4 linked regions of the Rhodopirellula baltica SH 1 genome follow. The protein of the gene in region 4 interacts with the protein of the main gene of each other region in a pairwise test. Links are inferred from orthologs where the notes say so. Each region holds a gene or a part of one and is shown on either strand. Other genes may lie near its edges. The genes, in order: dnaE, trhO, obgE and rplL.

Region 1 (8,593 bases), 5.3 Mb from region 4 along the record:
ATCAAAACGATTTGCCGCAACACCACCATTTTTGATCTCCAAATGGATGCTGCTCGCTTCTGCATTGAACGCCCCGCAAGCAAGCTGCGTTTTTACGTCGGATTGGCGGTTTTCGGATGTTCGACGGTTGTTTGGTTTCTGATGGGCATGGCAGATACGAAGCTTTGGATGTCATACCCGCTCGCGGTGATTCATTTGGTTGCTTTGGTCGTCATCGCTGTCAGCAGACCGAGTGCAAAAGTTGTCATTGAACGTGACACGATTGCTTGGTTCGGGGACGGACTATTTTGGCCCACTTCCAACCTGGTCTCGTTTATCGAAATAGAATCCGTGGAATTGCAGGTGTCTGGCGATCGCCAGTTGATACTGCTGCACAATCGGTTTTCCGATCCTTGGGTGATCCGTGACAATTGCTTCACCGATGCGAGGGCGATCCTGGCGGCCATCCGCGAACTTCAACCGTCGCTGCCAATCTCTGACCGGGAAATGTCATGACAGCGAAGAGCGGTGGCTTTCAGTCACAGGACGAACGCATGAAATGCAGGCAGAGACTCGAATTCTCGCTTGCATGCCGATTGTCGGCGTGCGGCGGCCTAGGACATGCACACTTATGTTTGGTGTGGCCCGTTCCAGTGGACTTGGCAAGAAGAACTCTCAAGTTGCCTGTCTAGCGGAACCATTGGGCCAGTGCGGTTGCGTGCAGTTGTTCGTATGCGTTGACGGTTGTTGACTCATTCACGTCAGGCCGCAAGAACTCTGAGATCATCTGATCGGTTTGGTCGACTTTGCTTTCGATGCGGTGCATCCACAAAGACTTCAGCGTCCCGATGCTGTCGAAGAGGTCCGCTCGCATCATCATCATGACGCTGTCAGCGACACCTTGATTCGCTGCCGGCAAGGACGCTTGCTTAGCCACATGCTTTTGGAAGCCTTCCGTCATCGCGGCGCGAGTCAGCCAAGCGACTGTTTCGTGCGATGGCGTCGTGCTGCATTCTCTCGCGGCGGTCGCGTGTGACCGGGTCCGGGTGAGATCCATTCCGAACCGCGTTAATTCAGCATCGTAGGCAGAGATGCTGCCGACCAAGACATCGATCCATCGCTCGGTGACGCGTCGCAATCGATTCAGCCGAACCGCGTCGGTCACGCTGCATCCGCGACGATCCAGAATCGCCCACTGGACTCGGTTGCGTGCTTCCAAGTGTGACAAATGGATCGCTTGCGTGATTGGCGAACATTCGTCCGTTCCATTTCGCCGATCGATGCCGTCGCCAATCGCGGCGACCACGCGTGTCAGCACTTCGCTGGCCAGAATTTCTTCCAGCACACCCATGTGGTCCGTCCACCAGCATCGCATGCGGTAGAAGTCACCGGTTGATTTGACGCGATTGAATCTCGCCATGACTTGATGCCACAAGTCCAACCGATTTCTCGATGCAGACCAGTACTGCGCAATCGCTTCAGGCGAAATCGGTCGGCGCTGCAACAGCATCGCTGGCCCATGATAGGCCAGGACGGAAGCAAGTTCGGTTAGCTGAACAACGTGCATGCAGAGACACTGGTAACAAGTCGGAAGACCGCCGCGGTCGAACCGATACCGAATTGCAGACGCCGCGCCGTCAGGCCACACTCACCAGTGTTTTCATCGCAAGTCACTGCCAACGAGCGACTTACGAAAAACAGATCCGCCGGATCGCCGCCACGCACCACTTGCAACGTTGTAAAAACGCCACACGAAGTGGAATCCTTGCAACACACAACGTGGTCGATACGAGGACGGCCCCAGAATGCGCTGACGCTATTCGGCCGTCGCGGAATGCCCCGGAGGATCGTCCGAGCCAGTCCGCACGAATGGATCGCTCCACTTTTCGTCCGTCAGAATCGTGCGATCGGTCAGCGTTTTCAGGAACGCGACCAGAGCCACCTTGGGCACTTCGGGCAACCCCATCCCATTGGCGGAAAAGTTCTTCAGTCGTCCGTCCAAGTTCGGGTGCGGCTTGATGCTCCAGTTGTAATGCTCGACGACTTGGTCCAGCGTATGGAATCGTCCGTCGTGCATGAACGGTCCGGTCAGTTCAACGTTGCGAAGCGACGGAGACTTGAAGCGCCCGCGATCCATTTCGGCACTGCTGATCGCACCCACACCCAAGTCAACCTCGTCCGTGTCCGCATCGACGCCGTTGACGGCTGGAGTCGTCATGGTGAAGAACGCTGTTTGTCGAGGCGGTCGCTTCGACGAATCGTACGGTTCGTCAGGACGATGGGGGTTGAAAGGCAACGCGTTGCTCATGTGACAAGACGCACAATTGGCTCGACGAAGGAAAACGTCCTTTCCCAAGTTCTCTTGTTCGGTGAAGTTTGGGAACGGTCTGCGATATGAACCGGATTTCGCCAAACCAATGTCATACTTCGATTGAAAGGAAACGATCGAGCGAACAAATTGTGCCAACGCTTTGGCGACTCGATCGACCGTGACATCCGACGACCCAAACGCGTTGATGAACAGAGGCGGGTAGATTGGGTCCGACGCTAACTGTGGAATCAACTTGTCCAGATCATGCCCCATCTCGATCGGGTTTTCGATCGGCATCAAGACTTGTTGTTCCAACGTGCGAGCACGCTCGTCCCAAAAGAAGCGACCTCGTTGATAGAAACGAGCGTTCACGAGACTCATCGAATTGCGAGCAACCTTCTTCCCGTCAAAGCCAACGCTCAGCGGTTCGTCATCGGTGAATGACAATTCTTGCTTGTGACAGGAGGCACACGAAACCGTTCCGTTGGCCGATAGCGATTTGTCGTAGAACAACACGCGTCCAAGCGTCGCACCATGATCGGTCAGCGGATTGTCCGGCGGAGTGTTGTCAAAGCGTTCCACTGCGGACTGAAAGTGTTCCGGCCAATCAATGTCGCTGTAGTTAAACGGCTTGTCCGGCAGATTCAGCGCACGCGTTTCTGCTGCACCGCCCTGCCCCGCCACATTCGACTTGCTCGCGAGCGGCTCCGCCGCGAGACCAACCGCGCCGCATGTGAGCAACCAACCCGACCAACAAACAGCGAGAAGCAAGCACACCGCCCTGCCCCGCTCCGTTCGCGAAACAGACCTTACGAAATGCGTGTTCGTGATGATTGGCATCGTGGCGTTTTCTATGGGAAGCAACTTTGATCCCGCGAGTTTAGCATTTCCACCAGCCTTTTTCGCGGGTCGTTGCATGTGGAATGACCACCACACCGCCCTGCCCCGCCGCGGAATGGGGTGATTGGCTGGCGGATGGCATGCGTCATCAAGTTTGCAAAATCGCGACAATCGGTGGCCAAAACGCTGGCAAACGGGGCAGAAATTTGCAATCGCCAAATGCGAGTTTCTCTCGGCTGGCTCAGCGGGTACAAACGTTGGCTGACGCGCACCCTCGAAAAGGATTTTGCTGAATGTCGGATACGATCATCGCTCCCGAAATGAACATTGAAGCGGCGACGGAAATTCCCGAAACCAAACCGTTTGTTCACCTCCACTGTCACAGCCACTACAGCCTGCTCGATGGAGCCGGTGACATTGGAAAATTGGTCAAGCGAGCCGTTGATCATGGAATGAATGCGCTGGCACTGACCGACCACGGCAACCTGCACGGCGCGCTCGAGTTCTATCGCAAGGCAAAAGACGCTGGCATCAATCCGATCATCGGATACGAAGCTTACATCGCTCCGGGAAGTCGATTCGACAAGGGCGGAGCAAGCAGCAGCAAAGCGGCGAGCTATCACCTGACACTGTTGGCTCAGAACCGAACCGGGTTCAAGAACCTGATCAAGCTGGCGTCGGCCGCGTCGCTCGAAGGTTTTTACTTCAAGCCGCGAATCGATAAAGAAATTCTTGAGAAGTACAACGAAGGCATCGTGTGCTTGTCCGGATGCGTCAGCAGCGAATTCAGCCGCGCGATTCTGAAAGGGATTCAAACCAAAGAGCACGAAGAAGAAGCCAAGAAGATTGCGGGTTGGTTCCACAAGGTCTTCGGCGATCGTTACTTCATCGAGATCATGAACAACGACGTCGACATCCAGCGAACCCAGCTCGAAGGTGCCGTCGACATCGCCAACAAGATGGGATTGCCGTTGGTTGCGACAAGCGATTGCCACTACGTCAATCAAGAGGACGCGGAAGCACAAGACATCATGTTGTGCATCAACACCGGTCGATTCCGAACCGACAACACGCGGATGAAGATGGAGAACGATCAGTTCTTTCTTCGCAGTCCGCAACAGATGTACGAGAAGTTCCCGGGATTGGAAGACGCGGTCGGTCGCAGCCAAGAGATCGCCGACACGGTCGACATTCAGCTGGAGTTCAACAAGTACTTCTTCCCGAGCTTCCCCTGCCCCGACGAGCTGACGCCGCTGGATTACCTGCGGAAGCTTTGCGAGCAGGGATTGATGGAGCGATACGAAGGCGACGACGAGCGAATCATCGATGGGAAGCTATCCGACGAAGTGATGGCTCGTCTGGACCGCGAATTGGACGTGATCGAGAAGCTCGGTTACCCAACGTACTTCCTGATCGTTTGGGATTTCGTCAACCACGCTCGTGACATCGGTATCAGCGCCACGGCTCGGGGTTCCGGGGTCGGGGCGATCGTGTGTTATGCGCTTTACATGTCGCACGTTTGTCCGCTGCGATATGACTTGCTGTTTGAACGATTCCTCGATGAATCGCGAACCGAGCCACCCGATATCGATATCGACTTCGAAAAAGAACGTCGGATCGAGGTCATCGACTATGTGAAAGAACGTTACGGCAGCGAGATGGTCTGCCAGATCGGGACGTTTGGAACGCTTGCGGCAAAGGCCGCGATCAAGGACACCGGTCGCGCACTTGGCATTCCGCTATCGCGTGTCAATCAAATCACGGAATTGGTGCCCGATGAGCTGAAGATCACCATCGCGAAGTCGCTCGAGAAGAGCGCCGACCTGAAGATGATCTACGACGGCGACCCGGAAATCCGCGAGCTGCTCGATCTGGCGATGAAGATCGAAGGCTTGGCTCGCAACGTCGGTACACACGCCGCCGCCGTTGTGATCGCCGACAAACCGTTGACCGAATACGTGCCGCTTGGCCGCGTCCCCGGAAAGCAGGATGTGATCACGCAGTGGGCGATGGTCGACGTGGAAGCGTCCGGTTTGCTGAAGATGGACTTTCTTGGTCTTCGCAACCTGACGATCCTTTCACGAACGGTGAAGTTGGTCGAGCAAACGACCGGCACCACCATCGATCCACTGAAGTTTCCGCTGGATGACAAACCTTCCTACGCCTTGCTGCAACGCGGCGAAACCAAGGGTGTCTTTCAGCTTGAGTCCGGCGGTATTCGCGATTTGCTTCAGCGGATGAAGCCCGACACGTTCAACGACATCATCGCGACGGCGGCGTTGTATCGTCCCGGTCCGCTCGAGGGCGGGATGGTCGATGACTACGTCAACATCAAGCACGGGCGGCAGCAACCGGAGTACAAGCACCCGGTCTTGAAAGAGATCTTGGAAGAGACCAACTCGATCATGGTCTACCAAGAGCAGGTGATGCGGATTCTCAACCGCCTCGGTGACGTGCCGCTGGCCAAAGCGTACACGTGTATTAAGGCAATTAGTAAAAAAAAGCAGGCACTGATCGATGCCAACCACGATGTTTTCATCGCCGGTTCGATCAAGAACGGTTTGGCGGAAAAGGACGCCGAGGATATTTGGAACCTGATCGTCAAGTTTGCCGGTTACGGTTTCAACAAATCGCACTCGACCGCGTACGCTTTGGTTGCGTACCAAACGGCGTATTTGAAAGCCCACTACCCCGTGGAGTTCATGGCAGCGTTGCTGTCCAGCGACATCTCGGGGCGGAACTTCAAACGCAAGGACGCGCTCGTCGAGCACATGGAAGATTGCGATCGGATGGACATCGAGGTTCTGCCTCCCAATGTCAATCAATCCGACGCTGACTTCGGCGTGCTGGACGGCAAGATCCCGTTTGCACTGTCGGCGATCAAAGCTTGTGGTGGATCCACGGCAATCAGTATCGAAGAGGAACGCAAGAAGAACGGTCCATTCAAAGACATCTTCGATTTCTGCGAACGAGTTGATCCGCACGACTGTAACCGCAGTTCGATCGAAACATTGATCAAGGCCGGCGCATTTGATTGCTTTGGCGCGAAACGCAGCCAATTGGCGTCCGTGCTGGAACGTGCCATGCAAGCGGGAGCCAAGGTTCAAGCTGACAAGAAGACCGGCCAAGCCAGCTTCTTCGATGCATTCGATGAAGAAGTTGACGCTGATTCCAACGGCGAGTCCAGCGCCGCGGTTCCATTGCCCGACATCGAAGAATGGCCCGATCGCGAAAAGTTGTTGGCTGAAAAGGAAGTCCTCGGGTTCTATCTGGACAGTCATCCGCTCGCCGAGTTTGAAAACAAGCTGGCGACGTTCCGCACGCACACCACCGAGTCCATGGCGGATTGCAAAGACCGCGACGAGGTCATCGTGGGTGGGATGATCAGCAGCATCAAAATCGCTCACACCAAAAACCCAAAACCGGGTGCACCCAGCAAGTACGCCAACTTTGATTTGGAAGACATGGCCGGCAGCGTCCGCTGCATTTGTTGGCCAAAGGGGTTCGCGGTTTGTGGTGAACGAATTCAACCCGATGCCGTGGTGTTGGCCAAAGCCAAGGTTGACCGTCGCGGAGGCGGCGATGAAATCAACTTGATCATCGACGAATTGACGCCGCTGGACGAACTGGATTCACGCTACACGCACGGGATCCGGATCCGTTTGGACGAAGCCGAGCACGACGAAAAGACGGTGTCCAACGTTCGCGAAATTGTTCGCGGCTACCCGGGCAACAAAGATTTGTTGTTGGCAATGCAATTGTGCGAAGGAGAGACGGTGCACTTCAAAGCCGACAAGTTCCGAGTCGACATCACGCCGCAGCTTCGCGAACGCCTGGACGATCTGCTCGGGACCGGCCACTACAAACTGCTGATGAGCAAACCGAAACGTTGACCTGCGGCCGAATGGCTCTTGCTTCACCCTCCCTCAGGGAGGGTCGGCCCGCTTCGGGCCGGGGAGGGCGAACCTAAAACCCGGTGTGTAGCCCTCCCCTCGCTTCGCTCGACCCTCCCAGGGGGAGGGCGAATCCGTAAAGTAAGTGCCATTCACTTGCGGCCCAGTGGCCTTGAGTCCCTGAGGCTCTTTCCAATTCCCAAACAAAAACCACGCGTGCCGAAAGCAGCCCGCGTGGTCAGAATTGATCGTGTGGTCAGCCTGACTCAGGCGTCTTTCTTCTTGCCTTTGCCCTTTCCTTGTTTCTTGCCTTTGCCCTCACCGCGTTCTTTAGCGGCGGACATTTGCTTGCGGGCTTGTTCTGGCAACGCTTCCATCTGTTCGGGGGTCAGCATGCCCGCCACCGAGGCGCGGAGTGAGCGAACTGCTTTTTGTTGCTTGCTGAACAAGGCCTGCTCTTCTTCACTAAAGCCTTCGTTCAGTTTCGCGGCCATTTCCTTGCCCTCCAGACCGGCTTCCCGAGCTTCTTTCTGAGCGTCGTTTCGCTTCTTCATCAGTTCGGGGGTCAGGCCTTCCTCCCGCAGATCCTTGACTTGTGAGGTGAAGCTTTTCTTGGCTTCGTTCCATTTCTCTTTCTGCTCGTCGGTCAATTCGACCTTCTCGAGCAATTTGGCAACGTTCCCGGCCATCCATGCACCGGCGTCCCGATTTCCGGCCCGCTTTTTCTTTCCTTCGGGTTTGTCGTCCGCGGACGCAGTGGTAGCCAAACAAGCAATCAAGGCCAACGCAATCAAGTGTTTCATCCAAGTATCTCCAGGAGAGGAAGGGGGCGATGGTGAAGAATGTACCGTCATCAAACCCGTGCGGGTGATTAAGTTCCGCAAAACCGTCACAACCCGACCGGAAGTTGCGATCTCGAACGCCGGAATTGGTTGCAGATTCGGCTCGGGAACTTTCTGGTCTCATTTTGCATCCAATCGCCGGTGAAAGTCATCTGAACCGGATGACCGTCATGACCGTCACGCAGCGACATAAACCCTGTCAGAACAGCGTTTTTCGTTGCTTTGCGAGGCACCCCAAGTACACTCGACCCCCGCGGCCAAGCCCCAATTGCGCAGCCGCTGCAACTTATCCCAACTGCCAAAAACGAGCTTTTTCTCTGACTTTGGCATCCATTTTCGCTACTTCCCCCGCATCCTGCTCCGCCGCTGACCAGCTCCAAATTGGTTTGCTAAGAGCGGCACGACGAGGCCAACACTGATGACGATCGGTAACCCGGGCAACTCTTCCAACATGCACAATGCCAACGAATCTGCCGCTAAGCGGCGTGATGATCGTCGCCGCCGCAGCGGATCCTCCCTGTTAGGAGGTCACTCGCGACGCGGGAAAACGCAACGAGCCAAATTGGAACGACGCCTTCAGTCGCAATCGCTCGAAGCTCGCCAATTGCTGGCTGGTCCTGAGTTGGTTGCCATCCAGCCCAACGCTTCGGAGCTGATCGATAACAGCAGCACGATTCGTCCGGTCAACGGTTTGGAACTGCTGAACGTTTCGCCCAATGAGCTGACGT
Region 2 (7,239 bases), 2.5 Mb from region 4 along the record:
GGAGCAGGAGCAAACCGATTTCGGTCCGCAAATCACGGACATTCTCGGTTTCGTCGAACAATTGTCCGAACTCGACACTTCCGGTGTCGAGCCGATGACGAGTGCGCTCGACGTCGAGAATCGATTCCGCGACGACGTTCCTGACCAAAGCCTGTCAGCCGAAGTGGCGACACGCACGGCGCCCGCCTCTCAAGATGGCACGTTTCTGGTGCCGCCGGTCCTGGGAAACACTTCTTCCAAGAAGTGAAGCATCACGAGCAACGTTTGCGGGAAGGATTCATTTCCAGGAATCCCGCGAACTTCGGGCCGGAAGCATCGCTGCGAACTTGGCGGACAATCGATAAATCGCTACGGCTATAAATGCCACTCATGCGTGAATGATGCATATGGATTGGACAAAAACCCAGGCTGCTTGATCACGCAAGCGAAGCGACACCTAGATTTCATTCGGGAACGACGAAGGCACCAGACGCGAATCTTTTATAGATCGACGACCGTATCGCTCGCCGAATCGTCCTGATGCTTCCGCAACTGCTCCATCGCCGCCAAAGTAGCGTCGCAATACGATGAGACGGCTGTTCCCCAGGCCTGTTCTTTCGTCGCCTGGCGAGCTTGCTGCAAAAGCTGGTCGACGTTTTGCCAGTCCAACATCCAATTTCGCTCTTCGGAAGTCTGACGAAGCTGAGTGATCACATCGTCCATTCGAAGCAAGAACGCTTCATGCGAATTGGCTTTAAAACGGCGGTAAGGCCCGGTCCCCAAAGCGGTTTCCCCGCTTCCGATATCGAGCGATTCACCCGAATCCCAGGCATCACCAGCCAAGGCCGGATCGCTCGAACCACCCTGCCCTGCCCCGGACTGACCGGGCATCCCGGGGTTCGATGACGCACCTGCCGAATTCCGGTCCCGCACGCGACGCGTTTTCAGCGGTCGCCTGCGTTCATTCGGCTTGAAGACTCCACTCGCCCAAACCGCGGCCGAAATTGACCCCAGGATGAACGCAACGATTGCCGAGCCCACAAACCGCGGGCTGACCAGAGCGGCCGCCAAACCAAAACCGACTGCTCCCGTCCAACAAAATGCGGTGGTTCCAATGAGCGCCCGAGAGGAAACCTCATCCGCTCCCAGAGAACGGGCTTTCCGCGGCGCACCGTCATTCTGAGTCAGATGCTCATCATCGACTTCAACCACGATCAACGTGATATTGTCCGGACCGCCCCGTAAATTGGCCAGGTCGATCATCACCCGTGCCGCTTTATCGACATCGAGCGAATCCAGCAGAACTGCGAGCTCGTCGTCTTCGATTTGCCCAGTCAGCCCATCACTGCAAACCATGAAGCGGTCGCCAACTTCAAGGTCAAACGGCCCCTCCAGATCCACCAACACTTCTGGCGAAGGCCCTAGCGACCGAGTGATCACGTTTTTGGGAATTGACTTACTGAAGACACTGTCGCTGTGAACTTTGCCGCTGGCTTGCATTTCCCAAACCAGCGAGTGATCAAACGTCAATTGCTCAAGCACGCCCTGCCGAAGTCGATAAACTCGCGAATCTCCGACGTGTGCCACATAGGCGGCACCATTGACCAGAACCAGCGAACTGGCGGTCGTCCCCATGTTCAGGAACTCGGGATTGCTCTGTCCGCGCTCGTAAATCGCGGCATTGGCCAGATGCACGGCCTCGGAAATCGCGTGCTCAGGAGCCTCTTCCCGCGATTGATAGTAGTGCATCGAAATGCGTTCACTGGCAATCTGCGACGCCAACTCACCGGCCGCGTGGGCTCCCATTCCGTCGGCGACAACGAACAGGTGGCCGCGTTGGTTCAGACGTTCGGCGGACTCAGCGATTAAAACCGCCGATGAATCTTGATTGTTCGCACGTCGCATCCCGACATGGGTCTGCTCAGCGAACTTCACTCCGGGGCGCCATGAACCTGACAAACGATTTGTGACCGAGAACTTGTGACCGAGAACACATTCAACCGACGAACTTACACGCCTCTTACAGACTACTTGGCAAATTGTAAGTCGCCACGTGCGTTGAACCTAGTGTATTGAAGGCTCTGACGCCACGATTTTGATGAGCTTCGCCTTCGATTGGGCGTCACGCGGATCGCTGGATCCACAAAACCGACCAAGTAATGAGCTGACACTCGTTTCCCGACCGTTCCGATGCACGCCGCTCAGGCAGGGGCGATCAACTCCGCAGCCAATCGACACGCGTCCAAGAACTCGTCGACCATCAGGTACTCGTCGACCGTATGAATGGACGCCTGACCACACCCCAATGTGACCGCTTCGATTCCGTGCAGCATCAACCAATTCGCGTCCAAACCGCCATTGGCGACTTCACACTGTGGAGAGCGCCCCAATTGCGAAATCAATTCCGTTGCCGCCAGAACTGACGGATGATCCTCCGCTAATCGAAACGCTTCATAATCGACTCGGCTGGTGAATTCAAAGCTGCCTGTTCGGCCCTGAACGTCCTTGACCGACTGAACCGCATTTTCGATCGCCGTTCGCATCTGAGACACGATTTCGGCCCGAAACTCGGCATCGTGACTGCGAGCCTCCGCCCGTAGCTGTACTTCTGGCGTGATCACGTTCGTCGCGTCGCCACCCTGAAAAACCCCCACGTTCGCGGTTCCGCGACGCCCGTCCTTTTCAACCAGTCCCAGCCAACCGTTGCGATGCAGACTGCTGATCGCTTCGGATGCAATCACAATCGCACTGACGCCTTTCTCGGGAGCCACGCCGGCATGAGCAGCGTGGCCGTGAATGGTCACCTGCACTCGTTCGCCACCGATCGCTCCATGACGGATTTTATCGAGTGCTCCGCCATCAAAATTGAATGCTCGATCAACATGGCCGACTTTGGACACGTCCAAATGACGAGCCCCCTCCAACCCGACCTCTTCCTGAATCAGGAATGTGACTGCGGCAGGAGCCAGTTTCAAATCAGGGTTCTTTGCCTGCCGTGATAGTCGCTCGACGATCGCACTGAGAATCACCGCGCAACCGCTGCGGTCATCGGCACCCAAGCCGGTCGGCCCATCGGCCACGACAATTCGGCCCAATTGGTCATCGTCTCGAAGCTGTGGATTGCAACCAACACAGATCGGAACCGTATCCATATGAGCGGAAAGCAACGTCCGCGGCAACGAATCGTCGCCTGGCAACGTGACAATCAAATTGCCCGCGTTGCCATCCAAACGAGTCTTGGTGCCAGCGTCATCGGATTGAATCCAATCCGGATCCACTCCCGCATCCACCAGCATTTTCTCAATCGCGGCCGAAATTGCGGCTTCGTCGCCACTCTTACCAGGAATCCGCGTTAGCTCGAGAAAGCGATCCAAGGCAGCGGACTCATCGATCGCAGCCCAAGACATAGCACCCTTCCCGCCATCATTTATCGCTTCGGACTGGCTCATCGCGTGCGATTGGCACGGCGAGGCGACTGATCTTCCACACGAATTGGCTGTGCTGCGGTGCCAGTTTGCGACTGGTTTAAACGTCCCATTGCGAACCACCCAACGGCCAACAGCAATCCGCTGGCGGCAAACGAGGCCAACATTGGAACAACGTGAGCGGGTTCCGTGGCGTAGTGAGTCAAACCTTCTGTGCTGCCATGCCCTGGGTGAGCCGAAGCGGGAACGGCAAAAACCAAAGCGGCAATCGAGCCAATGAGTGAACGCGACAAAATGAACTCACAAGAATCAAGAGAAATGAGAAGAGCCGATTCACCGGCGGATTTCACCTTCGGCGACCAAACCCAATGCACCTGCCAACCGATGAGCGGGATCGTGGAGCCGGATCAGCCGACTGATTATACGCCCTGGTCGAGCTGTTGTTGACGCATCCGTCGACGTTTTCGCTGTTCGTAGGTCACTTCCGCGGCACAACGCGAACAAGCCACGCCACGTTCGTAATCGGAATGCTGCTTCATTTCCGGGGTCAACGGCCATCCACATCCGTGACACAACTCATACGCCCCAGCCTGCAATTGGTGATCGACCGCGACACGATTGTCGAACACAAAACATTCGCCCTGCCAACGAGAATCCTCTTCGGGCATCTTTTCCAAATAATTCAGAATCCCGCCGCGCAGGTGGTACACCTCTTCGAATCCGCGTTCCTTCAGATACGCGGTCGACTTTTCACACCGGATCCCCCCCGTACAAAACATCGCAACTTTGGGGTGCTTCTGCGGGTCCAAGTTTTCTTCGACAAACTTGGGGAATTCTCGAAAGGATTCCGTATGAGGGTTGATGGCACCCTCGAACGTGCCAATCTCGATCTCGTAGTCGTTTCGGGTATCGATCAGCGTGACATCCGGATCATCGACCAAAGCGTTCCAATCCTGGGGCTCGATGTAGGTGCCAACCGATCGCAGCGGATCAATGCTCGACACGCCCATCGTTACGATCTCACGCTTCAGCCGAACTTTGGTTTTGCGAAACGGGATCTCTTCGCAGTACGACCATTTGACATCCATTCCGCGAAAAGGAGTGGCTTGGTCATCAAGCTCCATCGACCGGAGCCAGTCGATAAACGGTTCCATCAACTCTCGAGGTCCCGCGATCGTTCCATTGATGCCTTCGCCGGCCAGCAACAACGATCCCCGAATGCCATCATCTGACATTCGCTGGCGGAACGGCTCTCGCAGCGATTCAAACTGTGGCAATGGAGTGAAGCAATACAGTGCCGCGACGGCCACCGGCAAATCAGCGGCACCAGCCTCGGCAGGCGATTCGGCGGGCAATTCGGCGGGTACGGAAGAAGCGTGTGATTCGGTCATGACCGAAAACTTACCAATTCATTTGACCCATTGCAGCCAAGCATCCACGTAGGCAATCGGTGTCATGTTCATCCCCGCCTGAAATGCCTGCGGAAACGGCTGCCCCGATTGCAGGTTTCGCAACACGGCGTCGAAGCCCCGGCGATTCTGTCTGGACAACAAGGACTCCGCGATCGCGACGGCCATCCGGTCGGCTCGCTCCGGCGGCAGCTTTCCGTTGAGGAAATCCTTGCCCGACTTCAAGCTCCCCACCGCGGTGACCAACTCGGCCTGCCGTCGCATATTCTCATTTCGATCGCGTTTGGATTCGCCACCCGATATTGCGGTCCCAAGTCCTTGAGCAAACCATCGGGGCACGCCTTCGCCGCGGCTGACCACAGCCAGACTGGCAACCGGAGCCACGACCCGCTCGGCGATTTCCTCTTCGCTCGCTCGTTCCGATGCGACGACCGCGACATACGCGCGGATACCGTCGTACTTCCAGTGAGACTGCCATTCGGCAGGAACGTTCCTACCTTCGACCATTTTCGCAAACTCGCTGTAGTCATACCGCTTCGGCAAAACATAGATCGAAGCTTTGCCATGGAAGAAATCCTCCGGCGAGCCATCCGCCTGGGGCAGGAACTTACGAGCCTGCTGCAGTGCGGCTTCCGCGGACTCTGCAACCGTTTCGAGCGTTGCCGGCGAAACTTCCCCCCAAACCGCGAAGTGATCGCTCTGGTGATTTTGCATGCGATTGACATCGGCACCCGCCAACCGGAATTCATCTTCGGCAATTTCCGCACGCCGCTGACTGACCTCGGAGGAAGCCGCCGCGGACAACCAAGCCTGAGCAGTGACGACCTTCATTGGAGTTTGCACAAGAGCTTCGTCCACTTTGGCACCTTCGCTGATCCACGTTGAAATCAACTGAATATCACTGTCAGAAAGAGGAGGACGCCCACCGGCAGGCATTCGATCGCCAGCACTCCCGCGAAGTTTCTGAACTAGCAAGCTTGCTTCTCCGTCACCGGGCTTCATCACCGATCCGCTGTCACCGCCGCGAAGCATTTGAGCAAGGGTGTCCATCCGCAAACCGCCACGGGTCTGCATCGCGTCCAAGTGGCAACCGGTGCAGTTTTTAACCAACAGCGGTGCGACGTCCTTCGAGAACGATACGGTTTCATTGCCGGTTGGCTTCCCGACCATTGCGGGCTGAGCGGGCTCTGGCGTTGCGGGCGTGACGGGAGGCTCCCCGCCGCTCTTCAGGCTGGTCAGCATCGCGGTGGGATCGGGGCCGTCAAACTTGGCTCCTTCTGTCACCCATTGCTTCAATTTGTCCAATTGCTCCTTACTGACTTTTCCTCCTCCGCGAGGCATGTCGCCGGTTTCGATCGTTTCGATCAATCGACTGGCGATCACGTCACCAGGAAAAATCACGACTCCCTCGGGGGGCCCTTCCATCAACTTGGCAAACGTTGGCATCGCGAACCCACCTTTGCTGCCGCGAATGTGACAACCGCCGCACTTGTCGACCAAGATCGGTGCAACCTCCGAGACGAAACTGACCCCATCAGTGGCGGACCGGCTTGAAGGATCCGAGCCCGATGCCTCGGCCATTGGCTCTGCCGTTGCCTTGGGCCGTTCCGGAATTCGGAATGGTGGCAGCGTGACGCCTTCCAGCTCCAGCATCGCTCGAGCGTTGACGATTCGGCGCATCATCGGCAGCAATGCATCGTGCAGGTCAGACGACTCGGCGTTGCCGGCCACTTCGATCTGCTTGATCGCTTTGCGAAGAGCATCACCGGACGTCTCGTAGTCGCCACCGGCATACGCGGCACCGGCTCGCTTCACCTGCATATCGACCGACTGAACAATCGTTCGCGATCTCGCATCCAGCGGTTTGGCGACCGATCGCGGAGCGGTTTCTTGTCCAGCGGCCGGAGCGATTCCACCGGGAAAGGTCACCGGTGCCGTCCCAGCAAGCAACATCGCCGCCGCGAAAATGCGACGGGCCGGGCGGCGAACGTTCCGTTTTGAAACGATCGAAATCCCCTTTGAAACGACCTGAATCATCGTCACCAACATCTTTGTTCGAGTATCTGCCAATCACTCCATCATAGACCACAAACGCAGTTCTTCCCGAAAAAGACTCACTCGTTGCGCGGTCATCGCCACGTTGAATGCCTGCAACCGGCATCACCCTGCCCTCGCCATCCGGGCCTCCCCTGCCCTGCTCCGCCGCAATCTTCGTACTCGATCATCGCTCCCGACTCCCTTGGCCCTTCCCCGTTTCCCCCCTGCTCTTTTACACTGCCGCATTGGCCTTTCCCGCAATATCCGGCAAGAACACGATGACCTCTTCTGCGAACACCACCTCGCCCGCCATCGCTGAAACCACTTGGCTGACCGACCAACGCATCCTGGTGCTCGATTTTGGATCGCAATACGCGCAACTGATCGCC
Region 3 (7,329 bases), 5.6 Mb from region 4 along the record:
TCGTGCAGCATCAAATCCAACAGTGCTTGCGCGACCAAATGAGGTTCTTCCACCGCGTCGCATTCCGCTGGCAAGGCATCGACCAAACATCCCGCATCGCCACCGGTTACGACCAAAGTTGCCGCACCGCCGTAGATACGAAGCAGTCGTTCAACGGCCCCCGCGACCGACGCGAGAACGCCCAGTCGCATCGCGGCGACCGTGTCTCGGCCTGGTCCCTCCGGCATCTCTCGACACCGGTGGGATGCCCAATCGAGTTTGGGTAACGCATCCGTCCCGGCCGCGAGTGCCGCGGTCTGCATTTCCAAACCAGGCAAGATCGCTCCGCCGCGAAACACTCCCTCGGCGGAAACAAAATCGACCGTCACCGTGGTTCCGGCATCGACCACAATCAACGGTGCCGCGTGACGCCGGAATGCAGCTTCCGCTCCGAGCAATCGATCGATCCCGACTCGTTCGGGGAAGTTCACATCGATTGGCATCGAAACGTCTTCATGCGTCACGAATCGCACGCGAATGCACTGGAAGAATGCTTCGTCGAGAGCAAACACCAACGGTTCCGCCGAACCACGATTCACACTCGCGACCCGAACGTCATAGCAAACGGATTCACATTCTCGCGATTCACAAGCCGCAACCTTCTCCGCCAGCGTTTGCAAGTGCTCGATGCACTTGGTGATCCACTCTGGATCACGCAGTGAAATCGATCGCAACTGTGGACCTCGCGTCCTTGCTGGCTGCGCCGCTTCGACAGCGGTCGATGCTTGAGTGACAACCTTGATCGCGGTGTTGCCAACATCGATGCCGACTCGCACCATCACGACATCGCAAGGCGATTCATCGTGGAGCGGTTGCTCATTCGCGGGGGACTGCTCGTCTGCCATGTTCCTGCCGACTGCTTCAAGACGAACGATCGCGGCGTTCGCCAGGCACGACTTTGCCAGTGTCGGACAACGTAGCGGCACCCTGGATATCTTGTGCCTGCACCTCATCCGACAAGCCACCCGTTGCGGCAGCCTTGTGAGGTGGAAGGCGACGTTCTTTTTTGGGTGTCACGGGAGCGTCGTCTTGGCGAATCAAAGTTGGAGTGATGCCCGCTTCGATCATTTCCTCGCGACGCTTGGCGACTCGAGTCATGATTTCGCCAACCAGTTCTTTCAGTCCCACATCCGTTGCGGCACTGATCGAACGCAGATCACGAGCGTGGTTGGCCGGGTGCTCGTCAAAATAAGCTTGCAATTGCTCACGGACTTCTCCATCCGGGTCCAATTCACACTTGGTCATCACCACCAATTCATCGCGATCAGCGAGCGACTCGTCGTAATGCTGCAACTCTTCGCGGATCGCGACATAGTTTTGGATCGGATCGCTGCCGTCGACCGGAGTTGGCTCGATCAGGTGAACCAGCAATCCGGCGCGTTCAACATGACGCAGGAACTCGTGTCCCAGCCCGATGCCTTCACTGGCCCCTTCGATCAACCCGGGAATGTCAGCCAGGATGAACGATCGCTCGATGTCGACGTCGACAATTCCGAGGTTGGGATACTTCGTCGTGAACGGATAATCGGCGATTTCGGGTCGAGCACTGCTGATCCGCGAAAGCAGAGTGCTTTTGCCAGCGTTTGGTTTTCCGATCAGCCCCACATCGGCGATCGATTTCAATTCCATGATCACGTGCCGCGTTTCACCGGGCTGGCCCAATTCGCGTTCTCGTGGTGCCTGGTTCTGCGGCGTCTTGAACCGAGCGTTCCCGTGACCGCCTTTGCCTCCGCGGCAAATCACAAACTCTTCTCCGACCTGAGTCAGGTCTTTGATGACGAAGCCGTCTTTCGCGTCGATGATGCTCGTCCCGCAAGGAACAAACAGACGCATTTCGCGGCCCTTTCTGCCGTGACGAAGAGCCCCCATGCCGAAGCCACCCTTTTCAGCTCGGAAGAACTTTCGGGTCGCGAATTGGGCCAACGAGTTCACGCCCAGGCGAGCTTCCAAAACGATGCTCGCACCCCGGCCGCCATCGCCCCCATCGGGACCGCCCTTGGGAACGTACTTTTCCTTGCGAAAGCTCATGCAGCCATCGCCGCCCTTGCCGGCTTGGAACTCAATTTCAACGCGATCAAAGAACATGGGATGCAGAGTGGAAAGGACCACAGTGGCACAGGGCCACAGGCGGGGAGCGGAATCAAAGGTTGAGTATGGCCATGAGTAAGATCAAACGCAAACGGGGTGTGATGACCGAATCACCACACCCCGCGCTTGAATTGGAATTCAGAACTTTTGCTCTGATGAGCTGTGGTCCTGAGGCTCTTTCACACTCTTAGAGCATCTTTCCGAGCTTGCTGCACAAGTCAGCGGTACGGCTCGAGTAGCCCCATTCGTTGTCGTACCACGACACGACCTTGGCCATCTTGCCCTTGTCGCCGAGGACTTGGGTGAAGTCAGCTGCGAAGATGCTGCTGTGTGGGTCGTGAACGATGTCGCTGCTGACGATTGGATCGACAGCGTAGAACAGAATGCCCTTCATTGGACCTTCTGCAGCGGTCTGGATCGCCAAGTTGATGTCTTCCTTGGTGACTTCCTTGCTCAGGTTGACGGTCAAGTCGACAACGCTACCCGTTGGCACTGGAACTCGCATGGCGATCCCGGTCAACTTGCCTTGCAATTCAGGAATCACCAAACCGACAGCTTTGGCAGCACCGGTGCTGGTTGGGATGATGTTCTGAGCAGCACCACGTGCACGGTACAAGTCAGCGTGAGGCTGATCCTGAACGTTTTGGTCGTTGGTGTATGCGTGAACGGTGGTCATCAAGCCTGATTCGATTCCGAACGAATCGTTCAGGACCTTGGCGACGGGAGCCAAGCAGTTGGTCGTGCAAGAAGCGTTGCTGACGCAGTTCAAATCGGCTGAAAGCTTGTCGTCGTTGACGCCTAACACGCAGGTCAGGTCAGCGCCGTCTTTGGCTGGTGCGGACAACACAACCTTCTTTGCACCAGCGGCCAAGTGGCTGTCGTAGCCAGGTTTGTCGGCGGTAGAACGTGCGGTGAAGAAGCCGGTTGACTCGATGGCGATGTCAACGTTGTGGTCTTTCCAAGGCAAGTTGCGTGGGTCACGCTCAGCCAAGGCGACGATCTTCTTGCCGTTAACGGTCAACGAAGTGTTGTCGTACTCGACAGTGCCGTCGAAACGTCCGTGAATGCTGTCATACTTCAGCAACATGGCCAAAGTGCGGTTGTCGGTCAAATCGTTGATCGCGACCACTTCGAACTCGTCGCTTCGCTCCATCAGGTTGCGAAAAGTCAAACGTCCGATTCGGCCAAAGCCGTTGATTGCTACTTTAATAGCCACTGATTTCGTATTCCTGTCTCGTGGAACAAAGATGGAGAGAAGCGGCGGGCGAAACAGTCACCCAGTCCGCTGCGGGCGCGGATTATAAGATCGCGAGTCCATTTTGAAACAGCCCCCGAACCATTCCACTGACATCGAACCAGCCACGATGACCGATCCTCGGCCCGAAAAAATCGCTTCACCAGCCGAGTCCTCGCATCCCGATCGACGGGAATCATCCACCCGAATCGAACAATCCCAATGGCGACGCCCAGCAGGTGTCGCACCAGGAACATGGCGATACGTCCAACAAGGGTCCATCGCCAACCACTACGATGCTTTTGTGGCGGAAACGCCGCTCTGTGCGTTGGACCAGACGTTCTTGCGTCAGGTGTTTGAATCTATCGATTCCGGCCGGCAGACAGCGGAATCTACCGAGGGGGAGGTTGGTCGGGCCGACCAAAAAGTTTTTTCTGATCGAGACAATTGGGTGCTCGATTTGGGATGCGGAACGGGCCGAGCCGCCACTGAGTTATCGCGACTTGGCCGCGTCGTGCTTGCAATCGACTTGTCTCAGTCCATGCTGAACCACGTGGTCGAGCGAGCGAGATCCGCCAGTGCCGAATCTCAGGGCAATCAAACAGGATCGATCGTTCCACTCCGAGCCAACTTGGTCCAGCTCGATTGCTTGGCCGACAATTCAGCCGCGGGAGCGGTGTGCCTGTTCAGCACTTTGGGCATGATCCAAGGCAGAGAGAATCGCCGGAAGGTTCTCCGACACGCTTCACGCATTGTCAGACCAGGAGGCAAGCTCCTCCTGCACGTCCACAACCGCTACGCATCGCTGGCTCAATCTGGCGGAAAACGGCTGCTCGCCAAAAGCTTGCTGAAATCGATCATCAGCCGCGACCACGAATTCGGCGACGCAACCTACGCCTACCGAGGACTCCCGGACATGTTCCTGCATCGCTATTCGCGCCGAGAACTCATCGCAGACTTAAAAAGCAGCGGCTGGCAAATCAACCACATCCACCGCTTGTCACTCGACGGATCCAAAACAATAAAAGAAAGTGCCGCCAACAAACTGCGGATCGAAGGTGGCTATTTGGTGGAGGCGAACAATGGCAACTAGTGTCAAGCGTTCGTTAACGCAACGTTACTAAGCAACCACGCCATCAATTCGCTTGCGTCGTACGCGGCGAATAACCCCGAAGCCTAAGCCAGCCCCCAGAAACGCCAAGGAAGTCGGCTCAGGCACCGCAACGACCTCCAATGTGATGTTGTCAAATTGGTGCCCGGGAGTCTGACTCCATGACACAGAAGACAGTGCGTTTAAGGTTGTGAAAGATATCGTTCCAAACTGGTTGTCAGTTACTGACACCGTCTCTGTTTCCACAACAGTGCCTCCAGCGGCAAGCTGCCCAACAAACGTCAAAGAGAAAGGACTTGTCTGCCCATCGGTCAGTTTTCCAATGTCTATTGATGTCAAACTAAACTCCGCAGCACTGGCTTCGGTCAGGGTGACGGTGGAACCGGGATTATCGGAGAACACGGCAAAACCTGACCCCGTTATGTAGTTCCCATTCCCTGGTTGATAGTAGGACAATGCACCGAAATTTGGTGGATTGTCTGGGTTCGTCAGATTAAAACCGTTCTCGCTGTAAGAGGTACCAATCTCGATCTGTGAACTACCGGAGTTGTCAGCCTGAACGTCGTCGAAATCAATTACGATCGTAACAGCGGCGTTAGAGCTACCAGCAAAAAAGCCCACAGCACAAAGGGCAGCCAAGTAGATCTTTGAAATCTGAAACATAACTAGCACACTAAAATAACACAGAGACGTGACCACCCGGTCGATGAAGCGTCAGCATTTGTTTACCAAACCGTCTCCAAGAGCGTACACAAACTGTCGGGGGAGTGTCGTACTGCTCCAAGTTTTTTGGATTTTTCTACTTTTTCGTGACACTCAAAACGCCGTTTTGCTTTAAAGCCCACCTACTCCTCCCGGAACCGGTAGCCAATCCCGCGGACGGTTTCCACTAAATCGGCGTGTGCGTTCATTTTTTTGCGGAGGGCTCGGACGTGGACGTCGATGGTTCGCTCCAGCACCATGGTGTCTTCGCCCAGGGCCGCATCGACCAGTTCGCTTCGGTCGAAGGCTCGTCCGGGCTGGCGGATCAGAGTATCGAGCAGCCGGAATTCACTTTTGGTTAGCTTGACCGCTTCCCCCTCGATCGTCGCGACGAAACGCCTGCGATCGACCGTCACGCCGCATCGCGAGATCGCGTCCGCATCGTCCATGCTGGGTTCGCGACGACGCAGCAAGGCCTTGATTCGCTGGAGCAGCACCTTGTAGCTCTCCACTGGTTTGACGACGTAATCGTCCGCTCCGACTGCGAACCCAACCACCTGGTCAGACTCTTCACCCAACGCACTGAGCATCAAAATCAGCGTGTCCTTGGTCGTCGCATCGGATCGCAATTGCTTGCAGACCTCCACACCGCTCAAGACTGGCAGATCGACGTCCAGCACCACCACGTCGGGCAAGTACAACTTGGCCTGATTGAGAGCCTCCCGTCCATCGGCAGCTCGATAGACCTCGTAGCCGGCTCGTTTCAGCTGGTACTCCAGCGTTTCCACCAACGGCCGGTAATCTTCAACGATGAGAACTTTGGTTTTTGACATTCGTCCGCATGCTGCGTTTTGAGAGGAGATTCATATCTTCCGATCTGCGTGTAGTTTCGTGGAAGATGTGAAGTTTGGCACCACCCACAAACCGCCGTTTCGTTGAAGGTTTGATGAAGATCTGATTCGGGAATCCAGAGTCGATGGATTCGGCACACAAAATCAGATCCCAGCGGCCTCTTCGGGGCATCTTACCGAACCCTGATCTTATCGAACCCAGCACGCTGAATTCACGACAGCTTAAAAAATCGCCTCGCATTGGCGGTCGTTGCCTCCGCCAAGGTCGAGGTTGGCACATTCCGAACATCCGCCAAGCAACGCAGAATGTGTTGCACCCGGGCGGGCTCATTTGGCCGTTTTCCTCGCAGCGGTTCGGGCGACAAGTACGGCGAATCCGTCTCGATCAACAATCGGTCTTCCGGAACTCGCTTGGCGACCTCGCGAAGATCGTCGCTCTTTTTGAACGTGACCATCCCAGCGAAGCTGATCATCAATCCCATCTCCAAACAACGCTCAGCTAATTCCCAATCACCGGTGAACGAATGCATCACTGCCTCGGGAAGCCGCGATTGCCGGGCGAGCTGCTCCGCAATCAGCTCGCCGCTCTCTCGCATGTGAATGACCATCGGCAGGTTGGTTCGACAGGCCAGATCGATGTGTTGGTCAAATGCAATCTGCTGCTGTTCGATCGGTGTGTCGTCCCAGTAGCAATCCAGTCCTGTTTCGCCAATCCCGCGAACACCGGGCGCCGACGCCAAGTTTTCAATTTCCGCGAAATCGCCTTCGGAAGACTCGGCGACTGAATTGGGTTGAATCCCGACGACGGCGTGGAGCATATCTGGGAACTCTGCTGCCAATTCAACCGCTCGGCGACTGGTCGCCAGATCGATTCCGATCACACCGATACCGACCACGCCAGCCTGACGAGCCCGATCCACCACTTCAGCAACGTTGTCGTTGAAGTCCTTGGAATTTAAATGAGCGTGGGTGTCAAACAGAGGATTCATTCGGGGCTCGGATGGATCGAAAGCGGAAACAGATGTGTCGGTCACTGCGTCGGTCATTCTGTTTCATTTCGCGAAACTGGGTAGCACCCGCGACCACAAACATCTTTCGACGGTTGGCATCCGCCAGTGAGAAACTGCATCAGTTGCACCGATTCAGCTCGTACGCCAGATCATTCCGGTGCGACGAGTTGTTCATCGCCCGACAAATCATTTCTGTTTTGAACGGCCCCGATTCCGCTGATTGGTGAACACAAGCTGATACATTGGGGGGCATCCGGTCGCATCGAAGAACGTCCCACTCGTTCGCGATTGCCT
Region 4 (7,398 bases):
TCCGCAGGAAGCCGAATCCAAACGCTTGCCTCGGTGATTGGCCGGTTGAAAGCCAACCAGTTTGCAGTTCGCAATCGTCAATATCACTCTTCCGATGGTCGCGTTTTCGTAAGGGATCGCCCTCCCCTCGCTTCGCTCGACCCTCCCAGGGGGAGGGTGATGGAAAACGCTGGTCGGTACAGCACTTAAGGTTGTGTAGTCTCGAAAGTGCGCGGGATTTTTGGGCCCAGTGACGCTCGTGCGGAGTAGGCATGCTCCCGCCGTGCGGTTCGTGGCTCAGCTGGCAGCTCGTTTGCCTTTTTCACCGCAAGGAGAATTGACGTGATCGTTCTCGCCGTTTCGTTTGCGAAAGCGCCCTTCGCGGCAGGCTGAATCGATCGCGTCGTCCAAGACTTGGTTGTAGTAGTTCAGCCGAGTTTCGGCGTGATCCAGAGATCCGCCAAACGATCGTTCGAGGTCCAGGTAGATCAGTGGCACTGGCAATTCAGTGACGTGAAGTCCCGCCGCCGCAGCTTCCACCCACAATTGGAGCGGCATCGCATAGCCGTCGTCAGTGATCTTCAGCTCACGCAGTGCTTCGGTCCGGTAGGCTTTGAAGCCACAAAACGCATCCGTCAGCGAAAAACCGAGTCGGCGGTTGATGTCCGACGTGATCCGGCGATTGATAAACATTCTTTCCTGCGGCGGAGCGTCGTCGCCTTCGAATTCCTTCAGGTAACGGCTTCCGGAAACAATGTCCGCGTGTCGGCCGGCTGCAATGAACTCTGGAATTCCGCAGGGTTGATGTTGTCCGTCGCAGTCCAGTGTCACGACGCCTTCGAAGTTATTTTCGATCGCGTAGGAGAATACGGTTTGCAATGCGGCGCCGTAGCCCCGGTTTTCAGGGTGATGCACGACTGAAACGGAGTCTGGCAAGCGGCTGGCCCAAGCGTCCAAGCGTTCTTGGGTTCCGTCTGTGCTGCCGTCATCAACGACCAACACTTGATCGGTGAACTTCAGCACGTTCTCAAGGACTTCGTCGACGTATTGAGCTTCGTTGTAGACAGGGAGTGCGGTCAGCCAAGGTTTCATGGTTCGTTTCTCTTTCGATTCTCACACGTGCCCAGCGAGTTGCTGGCACGGCGTATTTTTGTTCGCGTTTAGGTCGCTTGCGGAGTTGGTTTGAAAAGCACCTGGCTGGCAGATCGCCAAGGCCAATCGACCGAAGCCTTCCACTTCAAAATGTTGCGGGACTGTCGTGTTCCGCCATGGCAGGATTCTCTCTTGGAAAGCCGATGCATGATCGGCCGCATGTCGATCGGCGGCTCTCGGAGTGCAGGTTGACAGGTGACTTTGCCCCGCCGTCTTTGCGACTCATTTCGATTTGCCGGCGATTGTGACAGTTTTTCCTGCACAATCCCACGATTGCAACCGATGTGCCCCGGTGAAGGCCTCACTTCAAAAAACCAAGAAAAAAATCCGAATCGCTTGGGCTAGTTGAGGTTGACGCTGCTGCTGGCCTTCGCCAAACTCCCCCGCTTCGATTGCGTCCCAGTCTTTTTCTGGGTTCGGTCGTTTAACAAGTGGGAGATTCTGCCGCCGGGCGTTCTTTCAGCCGATTGTATCAGTTGGCTGGTAACAAAGAGTTCGGGCCAGCGTGGAATCGCCATACCACCCGACACAAATGAGTCGTGACTAAATGGGAAAGAAATCCAAGCGGTATCGTGCCGCCCTCGAAAAACAGCCCAAGGAAATGCTTCCATTGGGCAAGGCCGTCGAGGTATTGAAAACATACGACGCCACGAAGTTCGACCAAACGGTCGAAGTTCACATGCGTTTGGGCGTGGATCCAAACCAGGCTGATCAAATCATCCGTGGCTCGCTCGTCCTGCCGCACGGCATTGGCAAGACACAGCGTGTGATCGTGTTCGCTAAAGGCGACGCTGCCAAAGCGGCTGAAGAAGCCGGTGCGGATGAAGTCGGCCAAGAAGACTTGGCCAAAAAGATCAAAGATGGCTGGACAGACTTCGATGTCTGTATTGCCGCCCCCGACATGATGGGATTGGTTGGACCTTTGGGCCGAGTTCTCGGTCCACGTGGTTTGATGCCAAGCCCTCGTGCTGGAACTGTGACACCTGACGTCGGTAAAGTCGTCAGCGAATACAAGGCCGGTAAGGTTGAGTTCCGAAACGACAAGGGTGGCAACGTCCACGCGATGGTCGGCAAGATGAGCTTCGAAGCTAACAAGCTCGAAGAAAACATCGCGTCGTTCGTCGATTTCATTTCGGCGATGAAGCCACAGTCCATTAAAGGCACGTACATCAAAGGCGTGGCGATCTGTGCAACGATGACCCCTAGTGTTCGCGTTGCTACCTAGCTGCACGGGTTGGCCGGATGATTTCGATCGTCAGGCCGTCCCGATCAACCAGCATCATGGCCGAAAGCGTTGGTTTTCAGATTGATGTTGGTGGATCAATGTTTTTTGGTCCAACCCCAAACGATCACATCCAACTGCGGCCAAGGTTTGGCTCTTTCGAGTGAAAAAATCCGATGAGTAAATACGTCAAAGAACTGGTGACTCGCGATCTCAAGCGTCGGCTTGAAGGCGTGGAGGATGCCGTGTTGGTTAACTGCACCGGAATGGATGCAAACACAACCAACGAGCTGCGTGGCGAACTGGGCCAAAAAGACATCCAGATGATGGTTGTCAAAAACTCACTCGCCCGACGCGCCACTGAAGGCACGTCTCTCTTCCCCGCGTTCGAAGGAACGAATGGGCAAGTCGCCGTGCTCTGGGGCTCAAGCGACTTCGTCAGTCTGGTAAAGGAAGCCGTCCGGCTGGACAAGGACAAAGAGAAGTTCGAACAGTTTGTCACCACGGGCGGCGTTCTGGACGGTGAAAAGCTCGATCCAGAAGGCGTCAAAGCGGTCAGTAAATGGCCCAGTCGTGAAGAACAGATTTCTATGTTGGTTGGTCAAATCCTCGGCCCAGGTGCAACACTCAGTGCTGCAATGCTTGGTCCTGGCAAGACACTCAACAGTCAGATCAAGTCCAAGGGCGAAGGCGACGAATAATCGTCTCCGCTCAACCTGCCGGAGCCTTTGTCCTTGCCCCGGCATTTTCCCTGAACCATTTCCGAATCACCTTTTTCGTTTTTGAGGTAGTTTGACTATGTCCGATGAAGCAACCGCTGTCGCAGAATACAGCGCCGAAGCAAAAGAACTGGGCGACAAGATCGCCAACATGACCCTGAAGCAAGCCAAAGAATTGAGCGACTACCTCAAGGATGAGCATGGCATCGAGCCAGCCGCCGGCGGTGGTGCTGTGATGATGGCTGGTCCTGCCGGTGACGGTGGTGGCGCTGCTGAGGTCGAGCAAACCGAATTCGACGTCGTCTTGACCGGTTTCGGCGAAAAGAAGCTGAACGTCGTCAAGGTCGTCAAGAACATCACTGGCGCATCGTTGATGGACGCCAAGAAGATGGTCGAAGGTTGCCCAGCAACCCTGAAAGAAGCCGTCTCGAAAGAAGACGCAGAAAAGGTCAAAGCCGAAATCGAAGAAGCTGGCGGCTCGGTCGAACTCAAGTAGTTCGAAGCCGGATTGGTTCGTTCGGAAATCGGTCAAATCAGTCAATGATCGCGAATTCAAATCTTTGAGTTCGCGGTCATTTTGCTGCGCGGACAGCTGTTGTTCCGCGTCTGATTCGATTCCACATCGGTCAGTGCTTCGTTAGCCCATTCGGCCGTCTTCGTTGGCCGCATTGTGCGATTGAAATCAATTGATTTGCAGCACGGTCCATCTCGCTTCAGCTAGACTGGAGGTCCGGTCTGCCTTTCGATGCTGCGCCACTGTTCCGGTGGTTGTCGTCGCTCGGCGTGACCGCCATTGATTCACCCCATCATGATTTTCACGCCCCACCTCTGAACCGTCAGGAACAGCCCACCATGTTGCCACGTCGTCATTTTTTGCAGTCGCTTGCCGCCACCACAGCCGTTGCCGGAATCGCTGGTTCACGCATGCTGGCTCATGCCCACGAAGGGCATGACCACGATCACGCTCCTTTCAAAATCTCGTTGGCGGAATGGTCGCTGCACCGAACCCTGCGTGATGACTCCGTTGGCATTACCAACTTGGACTTCCCAAAGGTTGCGAAGGAACAGTTTGGGATCGACGCGATTGAGTACGTCAATCAATTCTTCAAGGACAAAGCTCGCGACGAGAAGTATTTGACGGATTTGAAGGGGCGTTGCAGCGACAACGGCGTGAAGAGCTTGCTCATCATGGTTGACGGCGAAGGCCGTTTGGGTGATCCAAACAAAGAGGCTCGCGCGAAGGCGGTCGAAAACCATCACCAGTGGGTCGACGCCGCAAAGTTCCTTGGTTGTCACTCGATCCGTGTCAACGCGGCCAGTGGTGGATCGTATCTCGAGCAAATCGAGTACGCCGCGGACGGGCTCAGCCAACTCAGCGAGTATGCCGCCAAGCAAGACATCAATGTCATCGTCGAAAACCACGGTGGACTGAGCAGCAACGGTGCTTGGTTGGCTGTTGTGATGGAGCGTGTTGGGATGGATAACTGTGGCACGTTGCCTGACTTTGGCAACTTCTTCATCTCACGTGGGAAGAATGCGGACGAGTTTGATCGTTACCACGGCGTGCAAGCGTTGATGCCTTATGCGAAAGCCGTCAGTGCAAAGACGCATGACTTTGACGAGGATGGCAACGAGAAGAACACCGACTACTTCAAGATGATGAAGATTGTCACCGACTTTGGTTACAACGGCTATGTCGGGATCGAATACGAGGGTGGCGGTCTCAGCGAAGCCGAAGGCATCAAAGCCAGCAAGAAATTGCTCGAACGCGTTCGCGAAGAATTGGCCAAGGCCTGATTTCATTCCCAACAATTTGAATGGAAAAACCCGGCGCACCGCGTCGGGTTTTTTTCGTGGTTGGGGGAAGTAGGAAAGGGCCACAGGCGTAGGCCAGGTTCCACCTGGCGATGGTTGCGTGCCGGTGAATGCTGTGCTTGCGATGGCATACGAATCACGCCTCGCTTTGTTCCAAAGCATCGGCTTGGTTGCCATGTGCAACATGGCCTACGAGGGAGAAATGCAAATTGCAAACTGGGCATTGCAAACTGGCAATTGCTGGTCGGTGAGGTCGCGACAGTTTCTGAAGCGAAAGCAATTTGCAATTTGCATTTGTTAATTTGCACTTTGCAATTCGGATCTCGCAAAAAACTCGCGTGACTCGGTGGGGGCCATCGAGCTACAGGTTTCATGATCCACCTGGCGATTGTTCTCCGCCGAGCAAATTTGTTCTCGCGACGGCATGTCGTTTGGACGCCTCGCTTTGTTGGGACGTTCGATTTACAACTTGCGTATTCAACTACTGTGGGTTGAACGTGTAGTTGTAGTCGGGGAGATCTTTGTCGTATTCCACGTTCGGTGGTTTCGGCACTCTTTTCCCGCTCTTGCGAACAGGCTGGAATTCGGGGAGTTCTGCTGTGGTGACGTTCAACCCGGTCTGGGTGGATGTTGATTCAGCAGCCTCTGCTACGTCCGAGGCTGTTGAAAAAATTCGGCCTGAAAACGCTCGTTCGACGTGGCTAAACTCTCGCCGTTCAATCGGATTGTATTTCGAGCAATGAACCGGATAGTGGGCCACCTGAATCGGCAACCCGAGTTCATTGGACAGTTCCTGAAGATGGTGCTTGAGCGTGTTTGAACGGTAGCTGTTGCTGCCACCACAATCACACAAGAGGAGAATTCGCTTGGCCGAGGCGTGCTGGACCGAACCAACTTCTTCCCAGTACCTTTGAAACGATGCCACCGCGAATTCACCGGTGTCGCTACCTGTGGTCACTGTCACGTGCCCCGTGTTTTCTTGCACGTCGTAGATCCCATGCGGTGTGACTTCGCCATCACTGTAAGCTGGTAGATCATGGTCGAGAACTTCCGCTGCCTGATTGGCAATCACGTCGCCGCTACGGTGGACTTCACCCAGCGATTCCTTTCGTTTGCTATCAATACTAAACACAGGATCTCCCGTGTTTTTGTAGTCCTCGATGGACTTCTCGATCTTTTCAAACTGCTCGTCACGGTCGCGACTTGGCGCCTTGGTTTTTGATTTCACCTGCTGGCGAGTCTTGAACCCCATCTCGCCGAGCAAACGAGAAACCACTTCGTTTGCAACCTTGATTCCTCGCTGGAACAATTCTCTGACAATCTCAGCGACCGACAGATGCGTCCACTTCAAGCCAGGCACGGTGGGACTACCGGCAGTATTGTCTTGGATCACTGCCCGCAACTCATTCATGAGTGACGGACAGCTCAGTTCTTTTTTGGGCGGCCACCTCCTTCGACTCGCTGGCGTCCTTCCAGGGGATCACCATCAGCAAGGCTCTCCAGCTCTTTGATGCCACTTGCGATCGTGTTCTCACAGCAGCCAAGTACTTTGGCGATGTAGCGGATGCCTCCGAAAGGAAGCTTCCTGGCTTCGATCGCTGCGTAGCGTCGACGATCCTTCTCGCCGAGAGTCCGAAAAAAGTTTCGCATCTGGGATTCGACCGTTTGGTCGAAGTGGTGTTCCATTGCAAGTGTCATGACACACTCCTTCAAAGTCAAAGATCCTTTCAGTCCATTCGATAACCCCATTGTAACGAGCAGGCGATTTCAGCCGAATGCAATGCTAGCAAAGCGGTTCCGCAAGTTGTAAATCGAACGTCCCTCCAAAGCATCGGCTTGGTTGCCATGTGCAACATGGCCTACGGGGCGATGAGTTGTTGGCCGGCGGTCAGTCGGTGGCCGCGTTTGAAATCGAGCCCGGACATCTCTTTCTTGCCAGCGGGTTGCAGTCGTTCGATGACGACTTGTCCGTCACCACATCCGATGGCCAACCCCTCGTGCTCCATCACTCGGCCGATGTTGCTCGCGTCGGCGGCGTAGGTTTCCGTGCGGACACCGCGTATCGCGACACGGAGCGGCGGTTTGTTTTCGTTCACAACTGTGTGTGTGAACGCGACTGGCCATGGCTGCATGCCTCGGACTAGGCAATCGATTTCGCGGCCCGTTGCTGACCAGTCAATCTGAGCCTCAGCTTTTGATAGTCGCGGAGCCTTGGAAACCTTGGCAGGATCTTGCGGTTCGCCCAGAGGGCCATGCGAGTCGAGTGACTCGATGGTTCGCAGCAATCCGATGGCTTCCCGCGTGGCATCGACTCCGATCTCTGACAAGCGAACTTCCAATTCTCCGGAGGTTTCGTCGTCGCGAATCGGTGTGGTGCGCGAGGCCACGATTGGACCGCCGTCGAGCCGCGGGGTCATGTGGATGACGGACACACCCGTCTCGCGATCACCAGACAGGAGCGCGCGTTGGACAGGTGCGGCACCGCGGTAGGCGGGAAGCAGAGAGCCATGC

What was found.
Region 1: the proteins of rplL (region 4) and dnaE interact in binary tests that used the Escherichia coli proteins (3 or more experiments, as listed by UniProt). The link is inferred for Rhodopirellula baltica SH 1 from one-to-one orthologs.
Region 2: the proteins of rplL (region 4) and trhO interact in binary tests that used the Escherichia coli proteins (3 or more experiments, as listed by UniProt). The link is inferred for Rhodopirellula baltica SH 1 from one-to-one orthologs.
Region 3: the proteins of rplL (region 4) and obgE interact in binary tests that used the Escherichia coli proteins (3 or more experiments, as listed by UniProt). The link is inferred for Rhodopirellula baltica SH 1 from one-to-one orthologs.

What each region holds. Positions count from the first base shown.
Region 1 is NC_005027.1:1,605,797-1,614,389, reverse strand. What follows is about bases 3,108-7,223. They hold dnaE (DNA polymerase III subunit alpha), read left to right. Parts: upstream 3,108-3,423; coding sequence 3,424-7,023; downstream 7,024-7,223. In the rest of the region: RB_RS06140 (hypothetical protein), read left to right, coding at 43-495; RB_RS06135 (hypothetical protein), read right to left, coding at 668-1,627; RB_RS06130 (cytochrome-c peroxidase), read right to left, coding at 1,796-3,067; RB_RS06115 (Spy/CpxP family protein refolding chaperone), read right to left, coding at 7,290-7,826; RB_RS06105 (GEVED domain-containing protein), read left to right, coding at 8,284-8,593. UniProt on the Escherichia coli protein: DNA polymerase III is a complex, multichain enzyme responsible for most of the replicative synthesis in bacteria. This DNA polymerase also exhibits 3' to 5' exonuclease activity. The alpha chain is the DNA polymerase catalytic subunit.
Region 2 is NC_005027.1:4,460,207-4,467,445, forward strand. The notes cover bases 2,810-5,571. They hold trhO (oxygen-dependent tRNA uridine(34) hydroxylase TrhO), read right to left. Parts: upstream 4,796-5,571; coding sequence 3,824-4,795; downstream 2,810-3,823. Other genes in these bases: RB_RS17100 (M20/M25/M40 family metallo-hydrolase), read right to left, coding at 2,810-3,386; RB_RS17105 (hypothetical protein), read right to left, coding at 3,425-3,697; RB_RS17115 (c-type cytochrome domain-containing protein), read right to left, coding at 4,814-5,571. Outside these bases: Asp-tRNA(Asn)/Glu-tRNA(Gln) amidotransferase subunit GatC, read left to right, coding at 1-247; RB_RS17095 (PP2C family protein-serine/threonine phosphatase), read right to left, coding at 481-1,914; more of RB_RS17100, read right to left, coding at 2,181-2,809; more of RB_RS17115, read right to left, coding at 5,572-6,862; guaA (glutamine-hydrolyzing GMP synthase), read left to right, coding at 7,129-7,239. UniProt on the Escherichia coli protein: Catalyzes oxygen-dependent 5-hydroxyuridine (ho5U) modification at position 34 in tRNAs, the first step in 5-carboxymethoxyuridine (cmo5U) biosynthesis.
Region 3 is NC_005027.1:1,360,565-1,367,893, reverse strand. Bases 13-2,864 are described here. They hold obgE (GTPase ObgE), read right to left. Parts: upstream 2,125-2,864; coding sequence 901-2,124; downstream 13-900. Other genes in these bases: gap (type I glyceraldehyde-3-phosphate dehydrogenase), read right to left, coding at 2,315-2,864; RB_RS05195 (type III pantothenate kinase), read right to left, coding at 13-884. Outside these bases: more of RB_RS05195, read right to left, coding at 1-12; more of gap, read right to left, coding at 2,865-3,343; RB_RS05180 (class I SAM-dependent methyltransferase), read left to right, coding at 3,492-4,454; RB_RS05175 (PEP-CTERM sorting domain-containing protein), read right to left, coding at 4,482-5,135; RB_RS05170 (response regulator transcription factor), read right to left, coding at 5,318-6,007; RB_RS05165 (TatD family hydrolase), read right to left, coding at 6,238-7,071. UniProt on the Escherichia coli protein: An essential GTPase which binds GTP, GDP and possibly (p)ppGpp with moderate affinity, with high nucleotide exchange rates and a fairly low GTP hydrolysis rate.
Region 4 is NC_005027.1:6,920,256-6,927,653, forward strand. The notes cover bases 1,939-4,859. They hold rplL (50S ribosomal protein L7/L12), read left to right. Parts: upstream 1,939-3,151; coding sequence 3,152-3,568; downstream 3,569-4,859. Other genes in these bases: rplA (50S ribosomal protein L1), read left to right, coding at 1,939-2,356; rplJ (50S ribosomal protein L10), read left to right, coding at 2,530-3,054; RB_RS26720 (sugar phosphate isomerase/epimerase family protein), read left to right, coding at 3,925-4,859. Also shown: RB_RS26695 (hypothetical protein), read left to right, coding at 1-37; RB_RS26700 (glycosyltransferase family 2 protein), read right to left, coding at 277-1,071; more of rplA, read left to right, coding at 1,679-1,938; more of RB_RS26720, read left to right, coding at 4,860-4,869; RB_RS28725 (DUF1589 domain-containing protein), read right to left, coding at 4,872-5,261; RB_RS26730 (ISAzo13 family transposase), read right to left, coding at 5,369-6,298; RB_RS26735 (hypothetical protein), read right to left, coding at 6,313-6,585; fmt (methionyl-tRNA formyltransferase), read right to left, coding at 6,747-7,398. UniProt on the Escherichia coli protein: The binding site for several of the GTPase factors involved in protein synthesis (IF-2, EF-Tu, EF-G and RF3). Is thus essential for accurate translation.